Regions from separate parts of the Clostridium aquiflavi genome, predicted to be linked through region 3. Evidence: riboswitches for the same ligand, from Rfam matches in the RefSeq annotation. Region 3 holds a riboswitch; each other region holds the start of a gene.
What was found. A riboswitch is a leader RNA that binds a small molecule or an ion and turns the genes downstream of it on or off. The one in region 3 is predicted to bind S-adenosylmethionine.
Positions count from the first base shown of each region.

Region 1: linked by a shared signal. The riboswitch ahead of RGC78_RS13085 (methionine ABC transporter ATP-binding protein) and the one ahead of metF (methylenetetrahydrofolate reductase [NAD(P)H]) in region 3 are both predicted to bind S-adenosylmethionine.
Region 2: linked by a shared signal. The riboswitch ahead of RGC78_RS01965 (O-acetylhomoserine aminocarboxypropyltransferase/cysteine synthase family protein) and the one ahead of metF (methylenetetrahydrofolate reductase [NAD(P)H]) in region 3 are both predicted to bind S-adenosylmethionine.

Region 1 is NZ_JAVJAN010000037.1:24,845-30,830, reverse strand. It holds gene RGC78_RS13095 (ATP-binding protein) at 1-473, shown strand, start outside; gene RGC78_RS13090 (histidine kinase) at 576-1,805, shown strand; SAM riboswitch class I at 1,968-2,076, shown strand; gene RGC78_RS13085 (methionine ABC transporter ATP-binding protein) at 2,266-3,231, shown strand; gene RGC78_RS13080 (methionine ABC transporter permease) at 3,231-3,869, shown strand; gene RGC78_RS13075 (MetQ/NlpA family ABC transporter substrate-binding protein) at 3,918-4,748, shown strand; gene RGC78_RS13070 (YkvA family protein) at 5,238-5,986, shown strand, end outside.
Region 2 is NZ_JAVJAN010000004.1:35,640-41,625, reverse strand. It holds gene thrS (threonine--tRNA ligase) at 1-1,538, shown strand, start outside; gene RGC78_RS01965 (O-acetylhomoserine aminocarboxypropyltransferase/cysteine synthase family protein) at 1,847-3,112, opposite strand; SAM riboswitch class I at 3,244-3,356, opposite strand; gene RGC78_RS01960 (5-formyltetrahydrofolate cyclo-ligase) at 3,443-4,024, opposite strand; gene RGC78_RS01955 (beta-class carbonic anhydrase) at 4,274-4,834, shown strand; gene RGC78_RS01950 (hypothetical protein) at 4,931-5,335, opposite strand; gene RGC78_RS01945 (formate/nitrite transporter family protein) at 5,596-5,986, opposite strand, start outside.
Region 3 is NZ_JAVJAN010000022.1:59,828-65,813, reverse strand. It holds gene RGC78_RS09470 (homocysteine S-methyltransferase family protein) at 1-1,396, opposite strand, end outside; gene RGC78_RS09465 (methionine synthase) at 1,386-2,072, opposite strand; gene RGC78_RS09460 (S-ribosylhomocysteine lyase) at 2,074-2,529, opposite strand; gene metF (methylenetetrahydrofolate reductase [NAD(P)H]) at 2,542-3,429, opposite strand; SAM riboswitch class I at 3,542-3,645, opposite strand; gene RGC78_RS09450 (glycosyltransferase family 4 protein) at 3,729-4,679, opposite strand; gene RGC78_RS09445 (5'-nucleotidase C-terminal domain-containing protein) at 4,957-5,986, opposite strand, start outside.

The DNA.
Region 1 (5,986 bases), on a different contig from region 3:
AAGGTATAATTAATAAAAATAATGTAGAAGCTGATTTTAAATTAAATGAAAATAATAATTTAATTAATAATATAGTTAAAAAGATAAAGTCTGAGGATATTAATATAATAATAGAAGATGAAGGTAGCATTAATAATGCAAAGATAACAGAAATAGAACTGTATAGAATAATTTCCAATATAGTAAATAATGCAGTGAAGGCTATGAATGGATCAGGAATTTTAATAATAAAAACTTATGATATAAAAGATTATATCATAATTATTATAGAGAATAATGGTCCTAAAATTGAAGAAGAGAATATCTGTAAGATATTTGAGGCAGGATTTACTACAAAAAATAATATTGAAAAAAATCATGGATATGGCTTAAGTATTGTAAAAGAGTTAATAGAGAAGTGTGGTGGAAATATAAATTTAACGAGTAATGATGTTTCTACAAAATTTGAAATAAAGCTGCCTTTAAATTATTAATTATTAAATAATACATATTAAAAATAAAGTGTTGATATTATATCAACACTTTATTATTAGGTAAAATACTTTTTAAATTACTACATATGAAGGGGATAAGTAATGATTATAATGTTAGGAAGTGTAATAGAACTTTTTTTAGAAGCCTTAGTTATATTAAATATTATAAATTCTTGTGTGAAAAAAGATTGTAAAAAAAGTAAAAAAGAATTAGGAATAGCAATAGTATTATTATTAATATTATCTATTATAATTAATAATTTATATATAAATGATAATATGGATATTGTTTGCAATGGAATTTTATATATTATTATTATAGGAATTTTATATAAAAAGGATTTTAAAACAGCACAAATTATATGTAATAGTATTTATACGTTAATAGTAATATTATCAATAATAATCATAGGTATATTTTATCCATATATAGAATTATTAAATTTAGAAAGAGTATATTTACTAAAAACAATGTATTTTATAGTATTTATGTTAAATTACCTTTGTATGTATATATTATTTAAATATAAGAAATATATAATCAGATTTTATAGATGTATGGTTAAAGATAAAATATTTATATCTTTAACAATAGGTATAAATTTGTTTGTTTATTATAGAATAATAGTACAAAATAAAATTATGGATTTTGATAATCCGTTATTAAAGAATATTATGATTATAAATTTATTTATATTTTTCATTATAACTTCTATATATTTTAGTAGTATAAAAAAAGAAAGTGAACAAATAAATAAACTAAATATGGAATTAGAAAAGAAAAATAATGATTTAAGAAAAATTAAACATGATCAAGGAGCAGAAATTTCTTATCTATATGGATTGTATCTTATGAGCAAAGAAGAGAAACTTGGTGAAGCATTAGAAAATATAATAGACAACAATAATAAAGTTAAATCATCTATAGAAATAAATGGAAATGAAAATAGGTTTATTTCAAAAATATTAAAGCCAATTATAGAAGAAGAGACATGTATTATTATAGAGGACAATGCAAATAGAACTTTGTTAGAGATTTCTGAGTCAGAGTTATATATAGTGTTAAATAATATAATAAATTGTATAGATGGAAATAGAGGCTTTATAAGAATACAAACTTATAATATTTTAGATAAATTGATAATTAACATAGAGTGCAATGTAAAAGAATTATATAAAAAAAGAAAGTTTAGATTATTAAATAATGATATTAAAATAGATACTAAAAAATTAGATTTAGCTGAAGAATTATTAGAAAATCATAAAGGAACACTTTACGTAAGTAATATGTTTTATTCAAGTGAATTTGAAATAACTTTACCATTGGTTTAATGAAACTACTAATTGTATAAAAATATAATAGGTACTTATTTGTTATAATATATTACTTAAAAAAAGATATAATATTTTTGTTAAGTAATATAAAATAATATTGACAAATTTAAATTATGGAATTATAATTTGAAACATAAATTAAAAATTAATATTTGTTATATCTTATCAAGAGCGGTGGAGGGACTGGCCCTATGAAACCCGGCAACCAAATGATTACTTATCATTTATGGTGCTAAATCCTGCAACTTATGGAGTTGATAGATGAGAGGGTAAATTTATTTAGTATATTAAGCGCTAGAGATTTATTCTCTGGCGCTTTATTTATTATCTATAAAATTTATAACAAAGAAAATTTATGCATAATTTAATTTATAATTTAGTTTGCAAACAATCATCAATAAGCAAAAAGCAAAAAACATTTTAATTTAACAATAAAATGTGCAAAGGGGGGAATCTAATGATAGAAGTTAGGAATTTAGAGAAAAAATTTGGGGAAATAAAAGTATTAAGCAATATTTCAATAAGCATAGAAGAAGGAGAGATTTATGGAATAATTGGACATAGTGGGGCAGGAAAATCTACATTACTTAGATGCATAAATGGTCTTGAATCATACAATAAAGGTTCTTTAAAAATAATGGGAAATGATGTTTCTGATTTAAAAGGCAAAGATTTAAGAAGTTTTAGAAAAAAATTGGGGATGATTTTTCAAAATTTTAATCTTATGCAAAGAAAAAGTGTTTTTGATAATGTAGCTTTTCCATTAGAAACATGGGGGTATAATAAAAATTACATTCAAACTAAAGTTATGGAACTTCTTAAATTAGTGGGATTGGAGGAAAAAACAAAGGATAAGCCATCTAAACTAAGTGGAGGCCAAAAACAAAGAGTAGCTATTGCAAGAGCATTAGCACTAGAACCTAAAATATTATTATGTGATGAAGCAACTTCAGCATTAGACCCTAAGACTACTAAAGATATACTATCGTTACTTTTAAAAATAAATCAGGAACTTGGTATAACAATAGTTATTGTTACTCATCAAATGGAAGTGGTAAAAGGAATCTGCGAAAGAGTTGCATTGCTTGAAGGTGGAAATGTAAAATCTCAAGGTAAATGTGAGGAATTATTTTTAAAGCCTAAATCATCTTTAAAGAAGTTTCTTGGAGAAGAAGATGAAAATATATTACTAACAACTGGAGTGAATATAAAAGTGTTTTTCTCTAATGACTCTTCAGAGAATGCTGTTATAACAAAGATGGCAAGAGAACTTAATATAGATTTTTCTATAGTATCTGGAAAATTAGAAAAATTTAGAGATGTGATTCTAGGAGGGCTCGTTATAAATATAAATGAGTGTGATAAAGATAAAGTAATTGAATACTTAGAGAATAAGAAAATTTTGCTGGAGGTGATTAAATAATGCAAGAAATTATAATAATAGCTTTAAAACAAACATTAATAATGGTCTTAACCTCTACAATATTTTCAGTTATATTAGGTTTTGTTCCAGCAATACTTCTTACTATTACTTCAGATGATGGCTTAAAACCAAATAAATTTATGTATTCCATTTTAGACTTTATAGTAAATACATTGAGAAGTTTTCCATTTGTCATATTAATGGTAATAATTATGCCATTAACCAAGTTATTAGTTGGTAAATCTACTGGTACACTAGCTGCTATAGTACCACTTACAATTGCAGCAGCACCTTTGGTTTCAAGAATTATAGAATCTGCATTAAGAGAGGTTGACAAAGGAGTAATAGAAGCAGCAAAGTCTTTCGGAGCTTCAAATTTTCAAATAATATTTAAAGTCATGTTAAAAGAAGCAATACCATCAATTGTATCTGGAATAACATTAGCTTTAATAAGTATTGTAGGTTATTCTGCTATGGCAGGAACACTTGGGGCAGGTGGACTTGGAGATGTAGCAATAAGATATGGATATCAAAGATTTGAAACAGACTTTATGATAGTAACTTGTATAATATTAATCGTATTTGTACAATTTCTACAATTTTTAGGGAATTGTTTTTATGGAAAATTATCAAAGTAAATTTTAGATTAGTTATAAAATAAGCAATAATTTAAGGGGGAAAAATATATGAAAAAGAAATCTATATTATCAACAATATTAGCGGGAGTACTTATATTTAGTTTAGCAGGATGCGGAAGTATAAATAATGGGGTAGAGAGTTACAATAAAGATGATAAAACAATAAAAATAGGTGTTACCCCTATACCACATAAAGAAATAGCAGAAATAGCAAAGTCTATACTTGAAAAAGAAGGATATAAGCTTGAAATAATTGAGTTTACTGATTATGTTCAGCCTAATATAGCATTAGCAGAAGGGGATTTAGATGCTAATTATTTTCAGCATATTCCGTATTTAAATGAACAAAATGAATCAAAAGGATTAAATTTAGTTTATACAGCAGCAATTCATTTAGAACCAATGGGGTTATATTCAAATAAGATAAAGAGTTTAGATGAATTAGCTGATGGAGCTACAATAGCAATACCTAATGATCCATCAAATGAAGCAAGAGCATTAAAATTATTAGCTTCAAAAGGAATTATAAAAGTATCAGATGGTGAATTAATTACACCAAAGGATATAACAGAAAATAATAAAAATTTAAAATTTAATGAATTAGAAGCAGCAAGTATACCAAGGGTACTGGATGATTCTGAAGCAGCTGTAATAAATGGAAACTATGCAATACCAGCAGGATTTAATCCATTATCAGATCCAATAATAAATGAAGATAAGAATTCTGAAGCAGCAAAACCTTATTCAAATATAATTGTTGTTAAAAAAGGTGATGAAGAAAAAGAAAAAATTAAAGCATTAACTGCAGCATTCACTTCACCAGAAGTAAAGGAATTTATAGAAAAAGAATATAATGGTGCAGTTATACCAGTATTTTAATTATTAGGTTATGTTTTAAATAAGTGTTTATATGCATAAGCAAAGTGGACTGAGTAATTGAACTTAGGAATACTAAAAATGGGTATAGTCCCATTTTAGCTTGCTCCCAATATAAAATTGAGACAAGCAGTAAATGTGACAATACTCATTAACTATTCTCAAAGTCCAATTACAATGCCACTTTGCCTATTGCATATATAAACACTCTACTAAAACATAGCTAAGTGTTAAAATTTAACAAGAAAGTGGAAAGTTAATGTATTTAATATTTTATTTACATTAACTTTTTTATTTTATAAATAGTATTTAATATAATAAGATTAATAAGTATATTAAGTAAAAAATATAATTTATGTAAATTATTAGTATTATACAGATAAATAAGATATTATTTAATTTATTACCTAAATATAGTATAATTTTAATAATAGATAAAAATAAAATTGTATATGTAAGTTTAAAAGAATATTCTTAAAAGGAGAATATATTATGAAGATATCTAATATTAAAGTAAAATTACTAGGTGAAGATTTACTTAGCATTATAAATGAATTTGTAAAGATTGATGGATTGTATATAAATAAAATTAATATATCTAATGGAATCATAATAGAAGGAAATTTCAAAAAAGGAATTAATGTAGAATTTTCTTTAAAAGTTGAAATACTTAAATTAATAGATGGAAAAATTATATGTAGATTATCTAATTTTAAGGTAATGAATTTAGGTCTTTTTAGAATGATAAGAAGTTTTATTTTAAAAAAGGTAATTAAGGATTTTAATGATAAAGGTATAACGGCAGAAAAAGATAAAATATCAATAGATATAAGAAAAATATTATATGATATTCCATTCGTTGACTTTACGTTGAAAGAAGTGTTTGTAAAGGATAAAGAACTTTGGGTTGATTTAGAAGAAATTAATATTTCTTTAAATGGAAACTTAATTAAAGAAAAAGTTATAGAAAAGGTTGAAGAAAACGATATAGAACACTGCAATGAACTGATTATTGTTAATAAGGTAAGAGATAATTATTCATTAGGAAGAGAATTATTATCAAATAAGTTACCTGAAAAAACTAAAAAGTTTAAAGAATATATATTCCTTTTACCAGATATAATATCTTTAATATATAGATTATTAAAAGATAGAAGAGTTCCAATAAAAACTAAATTAATATTATCATCGGCTATTGCATATATAACATTACCAACGGATATAATACCAAATAATATACC
Region 2 (5,986 bases), on a different contig from region 3:
CTTCAATTGAAAAATTTGAACTTCCAAGAAATGAAGCTTTAGAATTAATGAAGGATGAACCATATAAAGTAGAATTAATCAACGATTTAGGTGAAGATGAAATAATCTCATTCTATAAAATTGGTGAATTTACTGATTTATGTGCTGGACCTCACGTTATGTCTTTAAAACCAATTAAAGCAATTAAACTTATTAGAAGTGCTGGTGCTTATTGGAAAGGTGACGAAAAAAATAAAATGCTTACTAGAATATACGGTACTGCTTTCTTAAAGAAATCAGAACTTGACGAATATTTAGAAGCTGTTGAAGAAGCTAAAAAGAGAGATCATAATAAATTAGGTAGAGAACTTAAATTATTTACTACTGATGAAAATGTAGGTCAAGGTCTTCCTTTATTAATGCCAAAAGGAGCTAAGATTGTTCAAACTCTTCAAAGATGGGTTGAGGATGAAGAAGAAAAAAGAGGTTATGTATTAACTAAAACTCCACTTATGGCTAAGAGCGACCTTTATAAAATCTCTGGTCACTGGGATCACTATAAAGATGGAATGTTTGTATTAGGAGATGAAGAAAAGGATGAAGAAGTGTTTGCTTTAAGACCTATGACTTGTCCGTTCCAATATACTATATATAATGCAGAACAACACAGTTATAGAGATCTTCCTATAAGATACGGTGAAACTTCTACTCTATTTAGAAATGAATCTTCAGGAGAAATGCATGGACTTATAAGAGTTAGACAATTCACTTTAGCTGATGGTCACTTAATTGTAACTCCAGAACAATTAGAAGAAGAATTTAAAGGTGTACTTGAATTAATTCAATATCTAATGAAAACTTTAGGAATTGACGAAGATATAAGCTATAGATTCTCTAAATGGGATCCAAATAATACTGAAAAATATATAAATGATCCTGAAGCTTGGAATAAAACTCAAGATACAATGAGAACTATCTTAGATCATTTAAAAATTAATTATGTTGAAGCTGATGATGAAGCTGCATTCTATGGTCCAAAACTTGACTTACAATGTAGAAATGTTCATGGTAAAGAAGATACATTATTCACAGTTCAAATCGACTTTGCTTTAGCTGAAAGATTTGATATGAGCTATATTGATAAAAATGGAGAAAAGAAACGTCCATATATAATTCATAGATCATCAATTGGATGTTATGAAAGAACTTTAGCAATGCTTATAGAAAAATATGCTGGTGCATTCCCTACTTGGCTTTCTCCAGTTCAAGTAAAAGTGTTACCAATATCAGATAAATACAATGATTATGCTGAATCAGTAGTTAAATCATTAAGAAATAAAGGTGTTAGAATTGAAGCTGATTATAGAGCTGAAAAAATCGGTTATAAAATCAGAGAAGCTAGACTTGAAAGAACTCCTTATATCTTAGTTGTTGGAGAAAAAGAAGCTGCTAACAACGAAGTTTCTGTAAGAAGCAGAAAGAATGATGATGAAGGTGCTATAAAATTAGATGCCTTTACTGAAAGACTATTAAATGAAATAGCTACAAAAGAAAGATAATTTCTTTTGATTCACTGAAAATGCGATATATGCATAAGTAAATTGGACTGAGTAATTAGACTTAAGAACACTAAAATGAGTATAGTCCCATTTTAGCTTGCTCTCAATATAAAATTGCCACAAGCAGTAAATGTGACAATACTCATTAAGAGTTCTAAAAGTCAAATTACAATGCCACTTTACCTATTGCATATATCGCATTTTATTTAAATCACAAAATAAATTAAAATAGGAAACATTTATATAGATAATTTGTTTCCTATTTTTTATTTATGCATATATCAACATTTTCTTAAAGAAAATGTTGATTAAACTTGATCTAATGCTTGTTTAACATCTTCTAATATATCATCTATGTTTTCTAGTCCAACTGATAATCTAACAAGTCCTGGTGTTATTCCAGCTGCTACAAGTTGATCATCTGTAAGTTGACGATGTGTTGAACTTGCTGGATGAAGTACGCATGTACGAATATCTGCTACATGAACTACATTTTCTGCAAGTTTTAAATTATCCATAAATCTGATAGCATTTTCTCTACTTCCTTTTATTGAAAATGATACTACTCCACTGCAACCATTCGGTAAGTATTTTCTTGCTAAATCTTCATACTTATTTCCTTTTACTGTTGGGTAATTTACAAATTCAACTTTTTCGTTATTACTTAAAAACTCTGCAACTTTTTCAGCATTTCTACAATGTTTTTCTATTCTAACTGAAAGTGTTTCAAGACCTAAATTCAGAAGAAATGCAGCATTAGCTGGTATATATGCTCCTAAATCTCTCATAAGTTGTACTCTAGCTTTTGTTATATATGCTGATTTTCCAAAATCTTTTGAATAAATTACACCATGATATGATTCATCTGGCTCTGTAAATTCTGAGAATTTACCATTTGTCCAATCGAAATTACCACTATCTATAATAACTCCTCCAACTTGAACTGCATGGCCATCCATATATTTAGTAGTAGAATGAATAACTATATCTGCTCCAAATTCTATCGGTCTGCAAAGTATAGGTGTTGCAAAAGTATTATCTATTATAAGAGGTACATTATTCTTATGTGCTATTTTAGCAAACTTTTCTATATCAAATACAGCTATAGCTGGATTTGCAATAGTTTCTCCAAAAACAACTTTAGTATTTTCTCTAAATTCTTTTTGTATTTCTTCCTCTGAAGCATCAGGATCAACAAATGTACAATCTATTCCAAATCTTTTAAGTGTTACTGCAAACAAATTAATTGTTCCCCCATAAATTGTTGCAGCACTAATGATATGATCCCCAGCTTTTAAAATGTTTAATATACTTATTAAAGATGCTGCTTGACCTGAACTAGTACAAAGAGCTCCTATTCCACCTTCTAATGAAGCTATTTTATCTTCTACAGCTCCAACTGTTGGATTTGATATACGTGAATACATATGACCTTCAGCTGTTAAATCAAATAATTTTCCTATTGCTTCTGTACTATCATATCTATATGTAGTACTTTGATAAATCGGTAATGCTACTGGTTCTCCATTCTTTGGTTTATATCCTTCATGTAGACATTTTGTTTCAATTTTCATATTTTATTACCCCCTAAAATTTATTGCTTATTTATTAAAACATATTTTAATACATTAAAAAAAACTATTTCTCCTGTTTAAAGATAGAGAAATAGTTAATAAAAACAAATTTATATATAACTTCTATGCATCTCTTATCTTTCAGGAAATTTCCTGCAGGATTTAGCACAATTCTAACTTTCGCATTAAAGTTAGCTGTTGCTAGGCTTCATAGGGCCAGTCCCTCCACCATTCTTAATAACAGATTTATTTTTAATATGTTTATATTATATATCATTTTTTAACATTTGCAACCATAATTTAAAAATATTTTATTATATTGTTATTATTTTAAATATTACATACAATTTCTTTATTCTCTGTAATAATAGAATTAACCCTTGTATCATGGCTGTCCATTGGAACATTATCTAATATTTGAAAATCATATGCTAAAGAAATCTTCTGTATATTTTTTGAGCATTTACTCATATATCTATCATAAAATCCTCCGCCATATCCCATTCTGCCCCCATTATTATCAAAAGCTACACCTGGCATAATTATCAAATCAATTTCTTCTAATTCAACTGCTAATCCACTTTCAGTAGGTTGTAAAATTCCATGTTTGTCTTTTATAAGATTTTCTAATGATGATATTTTAACAGCCTCCATCAATTTTGTATTATAGTTTGTTCTAGGAACATAAATATTTTTTCCATCTTCTAATGCTTTTCTTATTATAGTTTTAGTGTCAATTTCAGAATCATAAGAAATATACACAAAAATATTTCTACACTGTGAATAAAACTTACTTTTTAAAAATTTATTGTGAATTATATTATCAAAATTTCTTTTCTTATTAATATCCATTTCTTTTCTTATTTTTAGTATTTTTTTTCTTAATTCTTTCTTTTCCTCTGAGATATTCATTACTATTTCGCCCCTTACAACATTTTTAATTATTATGAATAAAACTTCCCCATAATATTAATACTATATTTTATTATGAACAAGTATAGCTAAAATTTAATTTATAAACAACTTAAACTTTAACTATTTTTATAAAATTAATAGTTTATGTTAATTTTTAATATAAATCATTTATTAAAATAGTATTTAATAAATAAAACTTTAATTGTATAATCTATTTAATATAAAATAATAAAGGTGGGGCAACAAATGAGTAAATTAGAAGAAATAATGAAATATAATAACGACTTTGTAGAAAGTAAAAAATTTGAAGAGTTTATTACAACCAAAACTCCTAAAAAGAAAATGGTTATATTATCATGTATGGACACTAGATTAACAGAATTATTACCTAAGGCTATGAATATAAAGAATGGAGATGCAAAAATAATAAAAGACGCTGGTGCAACTGTAATTCATCCATTTGGTAGCGTAATAAGAAGTATATTAGTTGCAATATATGAATTTGGAGCTGAAGATATATTTGTAGTAGGGCATCACGGTTGCGGTATGAGTAATTTAAATACCAAAACTCTTATAAGTAAGATGGTTGATAGAGGAATAAGTAATGATACTTTATCTATTCTAAATAATTCTGGAATAAATATTGAATCATGGCTTCATGGATTTGAATCTGTTGAAAATTCTATAAAAGAAAGCGTAAAAATGATAAAAAATCATCCTTTAATTCCTAAGAACATAAGAGTTCATGGATTAATTATCAGCCCAGATACAGGAAAGATCGATATTATTGTAAATGGCGATATTTAAATAAATATATTCTTATTTTAATTTTAATACTACAAAATTAGAAATATCTATATAAAAAGTTATTTCTAATTTTTTATTTTTATATTAAACCACTAGTTATTCAAAATAAACTTTAGGTTTATTAAAAATAATTTCCTTTTCTATATTGCAATTATCCTTATCAATAGTTACTTTATAAATTTCAGGACATCCCTCTTCTCTCCATCTTTTCATATAGTTAGGAGTAGCTTGTGTTTCATTATAATAATTTTGATCATACATATCCGAAAATTCTAAATAACATAACAAACTATCTTTATCTAACAATATATCTTTTTTATTTATATTTTTTACTATTGGAATAAAAAATCTTAAAGGTACTTGATAATCAAAGTTTCCTTTTATTTTTTTACCCTCTATAATAGCTCTTTTAAAAAATAATTTATTTTCTTCACCATCTGTAAATTTAATTTTAAAAATAATTTGTCTTTTCTTATTCTTTTCTAACTTTACTATAACCACTTAATCACCATCTATCTATAATGTATAAAACTTAATTATTTGGCTATATTTTAAAACAGTGTTGATATTGTAGTATAAAACTCATGGACAGATGAATTTACTTAAAACATAGCCTTAATTTAAGAAAAATATTATTCTATAACTTTATTTTATCACGGAGAATATCTACTGTCTAAGAATTTAACATTTATTTAAACTAATTCAAAATAAAAAAAGTGTTTTAGATAATCTTAAATTAGCTAAAACACCTTTTTATAATTTTATTCTTCAACACTCATATATGTTAATGGCAATGCTAATAATACTCCACCACCAATTATATTACCTAATGTTACCCAAAATAAATTTTTTATTATTAAGGTCATTGATAATCCACCTAATGCAAAATACCCAACTGAAAAAATACCCATATTAGCTATGCTATGCTCAAATCCAGCAATAACAAATGCAAATACACACCAAAACATCATTATAGATTTACCACTTTCAGATTTTAATCTAATAGTAGATAATACACCTAGACACACAATAAAGTTGCATAGAATTCCTCTTATGAGCAATTCAAATGCTGAAAGAGTAAATTTCGTAGTTACTATACCTCTTATATACTCTTGTATTAAAGAAAGTGATGCTCCACTTTTGACAAATAAA
Region 3 (5,986 bases):
TCTCTATTCCATATTCTTTAGCTTTTTTTACTATCTTCTCTGCTATCTTAAATCTCTCATCAGCAGTAGCAGGTATACCTTTTTTATCTAATGTAAGCCCTACAACACTTGCTCCATATTTTTTTACCAAAGGTAATATCTTTTCTAATACCTCATCTTCCCCATTTACTGAATTGACAATTGGTTTTCCATTATAATTTCTTAATCCTACCTCAATAGCTTCTATGTTTGATGAATCTATTTGTAATGGTGCATCTATAATCCCCTGAATCTCTTTAACTACTTTCTTCATCATTTCTTTTTCATTTATTTCAGGTAATCCTACATTTATATCAAGTATCTCAGCACCAGCTTCTATTTGTTCTATTGCTTGTTTTAATATATAATCAATATCATTATTTTTAAGTGCTTCTTTAAATAACTTCTTTCCTGTTGGATTTATTCTTTCCCCAATTACCTTTATGCCTTCAATTTTAACAACATTTGATGGTGTACATACAGCTGAAAATTCGATTTTATCTCTTATTATTCTTTTATTATTGTCCGCAAGAACTCTTAATCTTTTAATAAACTCTGGAGTTGTTCCACAACATCCTCCAATTATACTTACACCTTCTTTAACGAATTCATTTACCCAATATTTAAATTCTTCTGAAGTAATGTCATATATTGCTTCACCAAAAGATAACTTAGGTAAACCAGCATTAGGTTGTGTCATTATAGGTAAATTAGTTGCTTTCTTTATTCTTTTTACTATTGGAAGTAATTCTTTAGGTCCTAAAGAGCAATTTATTCCTACAGCATCTGCTCCTATGCCCTCCAGAGTGATTGCCATACTTTCTGGTGTACATCCTGTAAAAGTCCTTCCATTTTCATCAAATGACATAGTACAAAATACAGGTAATCTAGTATTTTCTTTTGCTGCCAAAAGAGCTGCTTTTGCTTCGTAAAGATCTGTCATTGTTTCAATTAATATTAAATCTGCACCAGATTTTTCACCCTGCACTATTTGCCTTTTAAATATTTCATAAGCTCTATCAAAACTTAATGTACCCATTGGTTCTAAAAGTTCGCCTATTGGTCCTATATCTAATGCAATATATACTTTATCATTTCCTTTAGCTTCTTTTGCTAGAGAAATTGCTGCATTTATAATTTCTTCAACTGTATATCCTGTATTTTCTAATTTCAATTCATTTGCCCCAAAAGTATTTGATGTTATAACCATGGCTCCATTTTTAATATATTCTTCATGAATTTTCTTTACTTTTTCACTTTCCTCTATATTAAATATTTCAGGATTTTCTCCAAGTTTTAGTCCCTTTTTTTGAAGCATTGTTCCCATTGCCCCATCAAATACAAGTATATTATCTTTTATGAATTCTTTAAGCCCCACAATTATTCCCCTCTCTTCTAAAACTACAATTGTTATAATTCTTACAAACCTCACATCCTCTTTGTTTTTCCTCTTTTTCCTTTGGAATAACCCCAATTATTGCAGTTACTGATTTCCTAGGAAATAATAAATGATGTGATGATACTGTAAGACCTATTGCTTTATCTGCTTTTAATGTATTCACTATATCCCTTTGAATATCTAATGACAAATCTCCATATCCCGGACTATATCTAAATGTTATAGCACTGTTTTCTTTTCTTACATCTAATCTTATCTTTTCTTCTATTTCATCTAAAAACTCTTCTATTGCTACTGTTGCACAAGCATCTAAAATTAAAGCTTTTGTCAATTCTATTGTTTCATATAGCTTGATTTTTTTCTCTATTTTGCTCCCTACAGTACCTGCTATAAAAAATACTTCCTGTGCATAAAGAAGATGATTTTTAATGTCTTCTCCTTTTAATATTAAACTTGTTCCTTCTACATATATCCCATCCTTTTTAGCATGGTTTTTATACTTAGCACAAACATATTTAGGTATTATTAATTTCTTACATTCATCTATAGTTTCATCTATTAATACATCTATTGATGCTGTTAATTCTTGCTTTTTATAACCTAAATACCTAAGGACTTCATCCTTAGGTATTTTAAGTTGTTTAATATTATACATTTTATTCTCCGTATATATTAAGAGAAAAGCCTCTTTCTAATGCTTCCTTAGCATATTCTTTTGCACCAAATAAAGATAAATCTCTATAATTTCCACATTGAATATCATTAGCAGCAGGTATTTCTTTTGCTTCTAAAACTTTTTCTAATGAGTATTCTAACGCTTCTTTTATTTCTGATGCTTCTCTATCACCCCATATACTTAAATAGAAACCTGTTCTACATCCCATAGGTGATAAATCAATTATACCTTCTAATTTTGCTCTAAGTTCATGTGCTAATAAATGTTCAAGTCCATGCATTGCTGCTGTACCAAATTCTTCTTTGTTAGGTTGAAGAAATCTTATATCAAACTTTGTTACCTTATCTCCAAGCTTACCATCAAGCAAACAACATTTTCTTATGTATGGTGCTTTAACCTTTCTGTGATCTAATTCAAAACTTTCTACTTTTTCCATTATTGTATCCTCCTAAACGAATTGATTTTGATTTACTGTTAATAGAATATTTTCTATACTTTGGCTTATCCTTTTAGCTACATATGGATTATTCATAACATATAAATGTATTCCATCCACACCTGTAGAAATTAGGTCTACGATTTGTTCAACTGCATAAGCAATCCCAGCATCTCTTAAAGCTTCTGGATTATACTCATATCTTTCCATTATTCTTTTAAATTTATCTGGAAGTGATGCTCCGCTTAAAGATAAAATTCTTTCAATTTGTTTTTTATTTGTTACAGGCATAATTCCAGCTTCAATAGGTAAATTTATATTAGCAGCACGAACCTCGTCTTGAAAATTATAATATAAATTGTTATCAAAAAACAACTGAGATATAAAATAAGATGCTCCTGCCTCTTCTTTTCTCTTCATGCTCTCAATTTCTCTATACAATCCTTTATGCTCTATATGGCCTTCTGGATAACATGCTGCAGCTATATTAAATTGTCCATTATCACTTATATGCTTAATTAATTCGTTAGCATGATTTAATTCTCCTGTAATTTTACTTCCTATAGGAACATCACCTCTTAACGCAAGGATATTCTCTATATTATTCTTTTCAAATTCTCTTAAATAATATTCTATATCATTCTTAGTTGAACTAATGCAAGTTAAATGTGATACTGCTTCAATTCCATATTTATTCTTTATAAGAGAAGTTAGCTCAATAGTCTTATTGTTTTTAACACTGCCACCTGCCCCATAGGTAACACTTATATAATCTGGATTTAATCCTTTTAAATCATCTAATGTATTATAAATAGTTTGTATGGATGATGTTATTTTAGGTGGAAAAATTTCAAATGAAAAAACCACCTTTTTGTCTCTGAATAAATTTTTAATATTCATTTTTTGCCCCCTTTAAATAAAAAATTGTCAAAGCAACTGTAGAAAAGAATAAAAAAAATGCCTAAAGGGTATTCCTTTAGGCATAATAAACTTCTACACTAAAATAAAATTACCCTTATCTATCAGTCATTCACTGCAGGATTTAGCACCTTATATACATTATATATTGGTTGCCGGGTTTCATCGGGCCAGTCCCTCCACCACTCTTGATAAGAAATTATTTCTAATTATACATTACTCTATTTAATTTGTAAAGTTTTTCTTTTAAATAATCCATAATCTATATGTACTTTTCATTATTAAATTTTAATAAGTAAAAGTATAATAGAAATTAAACTAAAAACAGAACTTATTATCATTATGTAATTTACAACTTGCTTTGGTGTGAATCCTTTTTCTTCAAGTCTAAAATGTATTTGACTTCTATCTGCTTGATAAACAGGTTTTCCTTCTGAAAATCTTTTAAAAATAACAAATAAATTATCAAATATTGGTACAGCTAAAGCCAAAATAGGTATAAATAAACTCAGCACAGTAGCTTGTTTAAATGCACCGTCTAATGCTATAACACTTAATATGAATCCTAAAAAATTAGCACCTGAATCTCCCATAAACACTTTTGCTGGGTACCTATTATAACATAAAAATCCAAGTATAGATCCTATTAATATTATTGATGTTTCTGCTGATACTTGTTGTCTTAATATTATTGCTGCAACCAAAAAAGTTATTGCTGAAATAAGTGAAATCCCACCTGCTAATCCATCCATACCATCAGACCAATTAATTACAGTTGTGACTCCAAATATCCAAGTTATTGTTAGTAAAAATTGTATGGTTTTACTTAACTCTATAAATTCTCCAGTAAATGGATTAGTAAATCCCATAAATGCTATTCCTGCCTTAAAAACAAGTACAGCTGATAACAATTGAATAATCAATCTTGGAAGTATAGCAAATTCTTTAAATCTTGTTTTATAATAATCATCTATAAGTCCTATTAATAATATTGCTGTTGCTGCTATAAATACAACTATTTGTTGTTTTATATCATCTTTTACAAATAAGAAAAAAGAAATAAAAAAACATATGTATAATACTATTCCACCACATAATGGGGTTTCTTTTTTATGTTGTTTTCTTTTTGTTGGTTTATCTGTAAATTTTAATTTAATTGATAGTTTCATTACTATTGGCATAATTAATAGCGATAACAATAATGTAACTATCATAGCTAATATATATTGCATTTTATTATCTACTCCTTAGCTAAATAAAAATACTATTAGTTAAAGTTATCCACGTTTGATTATACTATTAAAGCCATATCTTATCAATTACAAAATTATTAAGGTTTTCTAATTATAGAAAAAAGCGTATTAAAATTAATTTAATTCTTTATGACTCATTTCTTAAGCTTCAACTAAATTTGCATTTGACTTCTCTAGAAACTCTCAATAATATAATTTTTCAAAAAAAGCAGAAACATTTTTATCATGTTTCTGCTTTATTTATAACTAAAATAAATTATGCTGGAATTTTAATTTGATCTCCTACATATATTAAATCTGGATTTTGTAAATTATTATATTGTGCTAATGTTTGCCATGTAGTATTATTTCTTCTAGCTATTTTAGAAAGATTATCACCTGCAATTACAGTATATACAGTTTCTGTTTTAGTAGATACTTGTGATTCTTGAACTGTTGGTGCTGCTTGAACTGAAACTACGTTATTTTGATTTGTTACTACTTGTTTACCATTTTCTTTAACTTGTATTCTACCTAAAGTAATATCACTCTTCATACCATTGTCATTTAAATATTTTGCAAAAATATCATCATATGTTGCAAATTCTCCTACAACAGTAGTTTTAAGCATTGTATATCCATCTCCACCTTGAGATAAGAAATCATTTATTGCTACAGTATATTCTTTATTTAAATCAATTGGATTTTCGCCAACTTTTACATCAAAAACTCTATTTCCTTTTTCCTTTGTTGGATCAAATGAGAATGTCATTCCACTTACTTGTAAAAATCCACCTTGTTCTGTTGGATATGCCCCCACTGATACTTCAAGAGCCTTAACTATATCACTACCTGATAATTTTACAGTTTGTGCTACACTACCAAATGGAAATAATTCTGCAAGTTTTCCTTTAGTTATATCTCCTGGTTCTATTGAAGTTCTTAAAGATCCTCCATTTACAAATGCAATATCAGCTTTAGTTATATCTCTAGTTGCATCTGCTGTTATATTTCCAAGGTTTGTTTCTTTAGTTCTCACATTTCCTCTAACACCATCTAGTAGTACATCATTGCTTGCAACAACTTCTGAAAATACTTTGTCATTTTCAGCTTGTATATCTTTTAATAAATCTGTTACTTTTTCATCTTCTTTTAATTCTTTATAATCTTTTGAATTTAATAATTTTGCTTTTTTGTCTGTAACTTTTTTATCTTTAACTTCTAATTCTACTACACCAAGATTTTGATCATATTCACCTGTTTGTGCTATTAATGTATTATTAACTACTAAGCCATCATTTAAAGTT